Regions from separate parts of the Delftia sp. WSY_16 genome, predicted to be linked through region 2. Evidence: riboswitches for the same ligand, from Rfam matches in the RefSeq annotation. Region 2 holds a riboswitch; the other holds the start of a gene.
What was found. Region 2 has a riboswitch for cobalamin ahead of ACF8O7_RS21960 (TonB-dependent receptor). Riboswitches for the same ligand answer to the same signal wherever they lie in the genome.
Positions count from the first base shown of each region.

Region 1: linked by a shared signal. The riboswitch ahead of ACF8O7_RS15920 (TonB-dependent receptor) and the one ahead of ACF8O7_RS21960 (TonB-dependent receptor) in region 2 are both predicted to bind cobalamin.

Region 1 covers NZ_JBICKS010000030.1:111,347-113,733, reverse strand. Annotated here, with positions in the region: gene ACF8O7_RS15925 (CHAD domain-containing protein) at 1-796, shown strand, start outside; cobalamin riboswitch at 851-1,135, shown strand; gene ACF8O7_RS15920 (TonB-dependent receptor) at 1,264-2,387, shown strand, end outside.
Region 2 covers NZ_JBICKS010000040.1:501,251-503,637, forward strand. Annotated here, with positions in the region: gene ACF8O7_RS21960 (TonB-dependent receptor) at 1-1,181, opposite strand, end outside; cobalamin riboswitch at 1,302-1,621, opposite strand; gene ACF8O7_RS21965 (2OG-Fe(II) oxygenase) at 1,634-2,308, opposite strand; gene alkB (DNA oxidative demethylase AlkB) at 2,323-2,387, opposite strand, start outside.

The DNA.
Region 1 (2,387 bases), on a different contig from region 2:
GCAGTCGCATATGGATGCCGTGGACGCCGGCAGCGGCGAGGCCGAACGCATCCACCAGCTGCGCGTGGCCCTGCGGCGCCTGCGCACCCTGCTGCGCGAATGCGCAGGGCTGGCGCCCGGCATGCGCGCCGAATGGGATGCCCCGCTGGCCCTGGCCTTTGCGCGCCTGGGCACGCTGCGCGATGCCGGCACCCTGGCCGACGTGGTGCGGCCGCTGCTGCAGGACGCCGATGCGCCCTTGTGCGATTGGGCCGTGCCGGATGCCGGGCAGGCCGACGCGGACGCGGCCGCTGCGGTCCGCGAGCCGCAGTTCCTGCAAACGCTGGCCGAGATCCATGCGCTGGCGCAGGCGCCTGCAGGCAAGCGGCAGCCCGGCCTGGTCAGCCTGTCCGCCGCAGGCACGCGCAAGTACCTGGCACGGCGGCTGGCGCGCCTGCACCGCCAGGTGCTGCGCGACGGCCGGCAGTTCGACCGCCTGCCGCTGGCGCAGCAGCACCGCGTGCGCAAGCGGCTCAAGCGCCTGCGCTACCTGGCGGACTTTGCGCGGGAATTCGCGCCCGGAATGTGGCCCGGCAAAAAGGGCCGGCGCTTTGCCGAGGCGCTGGTGCCCGCCCAGGACGCGCTGGGCCTGCACAACGACATGGCCGTGGCGGCCGCGCTTTTTCGTGACGAGGCCGGCACGGATCCGCGCGCCTGGTTTGCCGCCGGCTACCTGCAGGCCCGCCTGGCCACCAGCGCGCGCAGCAGCCGCCGCGCGCTGCGTGCGCTGGCCCGCGTGTCGGGCTTCTGGGCCTAGACCGCATCAGCGATAATCCGCCGCTGGCGCACCGCCGCAGCCCCTGGGCCGTGGCGGTGCGCTGTTGCTGAAGGTGCCCCATGCCGCTTGCCGGCCAGGGGTTCAACGGGAAGCAGGTGCGCGATGCCATCGAGGTGGCCGCTCGCAATGCCTGCGCTGCCCCCGCAACGGTCAGCGGAATACAACTCCCCACGCTGGCGCGCCACCCACCGGTTGCGCGCCGCAAGCCACTGTGTCTGGACGGACATGGGAAGGCGGGGATGCCTGCTGCAGCGCGCCCACGATGCGCGCCGCAGCGTTCCGCAAGCCCGGATACCGGCCTTCTGCATTGCTTTCGGACGCCGCGGGAGTGCGCCTGTCCGGTCCGGCCCCAGCCTGCGCTGGCGTGGCCGGCTCCGGCGTGCGCGCCGTGCGGCGTGGTTCAGACGATAGGCCCCACGGGTGACTGGGGCAGTTGGATTCAACGCATGCGCTTCGCTTCTTTGGCCGCCGATTGTTCCGGCCCCTTTCCCCTTCCTCCCTTCCTGCGCCCGGCCACCGCTGCGGCCGTGCTGGCCTGCTGCGCCGCGGCGGCCGGCGCCGCACAGGAACCGGCGGCCGGTAAAGCCGGTGCATCCGCCGACGATGCGCTGGACGCCGTCTTCGTGACCGCCACGGCGCGGCCCGAGGCGCGCAGCCGCATCGCGGGCACCACGCAGACCATCGACCGCGAGGCCATAGAGCGCTCCAGCGCGCGCTCGGTCACCGACCTGCTGGCCGAGAACGCCGTGGGCTTTCTCAGCGAATGGACGGCGGCCCAGACCTCGATGAACCTGCGCGGCGCCTCCACCGACGGCCAGGGGCGCGACTTCCGCAGCCAGGTGCTGGTGCTGGTCAACGGCCGGCGCGCGGGCACGGCCAACCTGTCCAAGCTCAGCCCCTCGGATGTGGAGCGCATCGAGATCGTGCGCGGCCCGTCCTCGGTGATCTACGGCAGCCAGGCCATGGGCGGGGTGGTCAACATCATCATGAAGACGGGAGCGACCGCACCCGGCACGCGCGCCCAGGTCCAGGCCGGTTCATGGGACCTGTGGCGTACCGATGCGCAGACGGCCGGCGCCAATGACCGCTTCGACTGGTACTTCGGCGTGAGCGCAGGCGGGCGCGGCGACTACGAGTCGGGCGACGGCGGCACGCGCATGGAGAACACGGGCTGGAAGCGGCGCGGCGCCAGTGGCGCCCTGGGCTGGCAGCTGCACGAGCTGCACCGCGTGGAGCTGCAGCTGCGCACGGACGGCATCTACAACGCGGGCTTTCGCGGATCGGGCGCCAACATCTACAGCCGCGACAACCGCAGCAACCGCTCGCTGGACCTGACCTACGAGGGCGCGCTGCCCGGCCAGCGCCTGAGCTGGACGACCCACCTCTACAGCCTGGTCGATACCGATGAGTTCAACTGGGCCTCGCCCGTGATCCGCTCGGGCAACAGCGCCGTGCCCGGCACGGCGCGCGACTACAACCACCGCCAGCTGGACGCCACGGGCCTGCGCTTTCAGCCGCGCCTGCGTGTCAGCCAGACCAATGACCTGCTGATGGGCTTTGACTGGGAGCG
Region 2 (2,387 bases):
TTGATGCGTGCGGCCTCCCATCCCATGGCGATCTTGTGCGATCCCCGGTCCACGTTCAGGCCCAGGCGATTGCCGGTCTGCTCCAGGTCGTGCAGGATTTCCAGGTAGTCGGAGCGGCCCACGGTCCAAGTGGCGGGGCTGAGCGCGTAGGCCTCGATGTTGCGCCAGTGGCGGTCGGACTGCACGTGGTACAGCTCGTTGCGCACCGTCAGCCAGTCATTGGCCTTCCATTGCACCTTGGCGCGCAGGCGCTCGTCGGCATAGCGCAGCACGCTGTCTTCGGCGTTGTAGTTGCGGTCGCGCAGGGACTCCACCACCTTGCCGTCCAGGCCCGGCGTGCCCCAGTAGCGGCTGGGCTTTTGCACGCTGCGGTCGGCAATCAGGTCGATCTGCAGGTCGCTCGTGGGCTCCAAGCGCAGCGTGCTCATGAACTTGCCGTTGCGCGACTGGTCCAGATCGCGCTCGCCTGCGCTGCGGGCGGTGTAGCTGTCGATACGGTAGCTGGCATAGGCGCCCAGGGCGCCGGTCACGCCCAGGCCCAGGCGCAGCGTGTCGTCCGTGCCCGCGCCCACCAGCACCTCGGCCGAGCTGGTGCGGCTGGGCTGCTTGCGGATGGCGTTGACCGTGGCGCCCATGGTGCCGCTGCCGTACATCAGCGAGGCCGGTCCACGCAGCACGTCGATGCGCTCGTAGCCCCAGCTGTCACCCGGATAGGCCGTGGTGCCGGCGGCCACGCCCAGCACCATGCCGTCTTCGGCCACGCCCACGGAGTTCACGCCCGCAAAGCCGCGGCTGCTGAAGGACAGGCCGCCGTTGCCCGGCGTGCTGCTGGCCGTCAGGCCCACGGTGCGCGTGACGGCGTCCACCAGGGCGTAGTCGCCGCGCTCCTGCATCTGCTCGGCAGAAACACCATCCACGCTGGCCGGCACTTCCTGGTTGGAGACGCCGGTATGGCTGGCAGAGCGCGCAGGCTGGGCCAGTTGCTGGCCGATGCGTTCGGCTTGGCCGGTGACCTGGACCTCGGGCAGGGCGGTTGATGGGGGCGTGGGCGTTTGTGTTTGAGCCTGCGCCGGCAGGCAGATGAAGGCGCAGGCCAGGGCCAGCGGGCTCAGCCGCACGGAAAGGGACTGGGCAGCGTGAGCGCTGGAAACCCTGGAAAAGGAAGAATGCATTTCGAACATCGGTCTTCGACCGTCTGATGCGAAAGCAAGGCACTGCCACCTCTCCAGCCAGCGTGGGAGGAAGGGGAGCAGGACGTTGCCATCCGCACCCCGCAGACAGTCAAGAAAACGCCTGCACAGCAGGCGCGAAACGCAGCAGGCCGGTCTCCGGGCTCACAAGCGGCGCAAGGACATGCCTTGCGCCCAGCGCCCCGTCTTCCCAATCCACCCGCGAAAAGCTGCATGTTGCAGACCACGCCATGAACCAGTGACAGCCTGTCATCGCCCCTCCGCAGGGTTGCGGAGACTGGCGGGACAGGCATGGAGCGCCTTGACTTGTTTACCGTTGCGGGGGCAGCCAAGGCCTGTGCCGGCAGCGCAAAAAGCATTTGCTGGCAGTCACCTTGTTCCCGTTTCATCCCCATGGCTGGCATGCGGACACCTGTTGCACGGATGCCTTTGCAGGCGCGGCATTATAGCCAGCGGCCCGCGTCGGTAGCCTGCGGCGCGTCGTGCAGCAGCAGCTCCACACCCAGCCACTCGCCACGGTGAACGCGGCTGATGGCATGCCGCAGATGCACGCGGTAAAAGCCTGCCGCACCGCGCACCGGGCGCGGCCCCGTGGCGATGATGGCCGCATCCCCCAGGCCCAGCGGCAGCACCATGGGGCGCGATTGCATGCGCGGGCGCTGCTCGGTCATCACGAACTCGCCGCCCTCGAAGTCCTGGCCCGGCCGGGACAGCAGCAGCACCAGCTGCAGCGGGAACACCGCCGCACCTTCGCTGTATGAGCGCAGCGGCGCATGGCCCGCCTGCGCCACATGCAGCAGGTGCGACTGCGGATGCATCTGGCCGCGCTGGTGGCCCAGCTGCCCGAAGGCCTCGAACGAGGCGGGCAGGGCAGGCTGCATGTCCATTTGGGCACGCCAGCGATTGGCAATGGCAAGCAGGTGCCGGTACAGTACCGGGCGCCATGTGTCGAGGGAGGGCGGCAGGCCATTGCGCATGGCCGCCTCGCCGGCCAGGGCGCGGCTTTCATCCGCATTCAGCAGCCGTGGCAGCAGGCAATGGCCCTCTGCATCGAGCTGGGTGGCAATGCGGCCCCAGTCCAGGCCGGCGAAGCGATCACTGCTGTTCAGCCCATCCATTTCGACCCCTCCATTCAACCCGCCTTGCGAAAAGTGAGATTGATGCGCCGCCCGCCCAGCAGCGGGTGAGGCTGGTCCT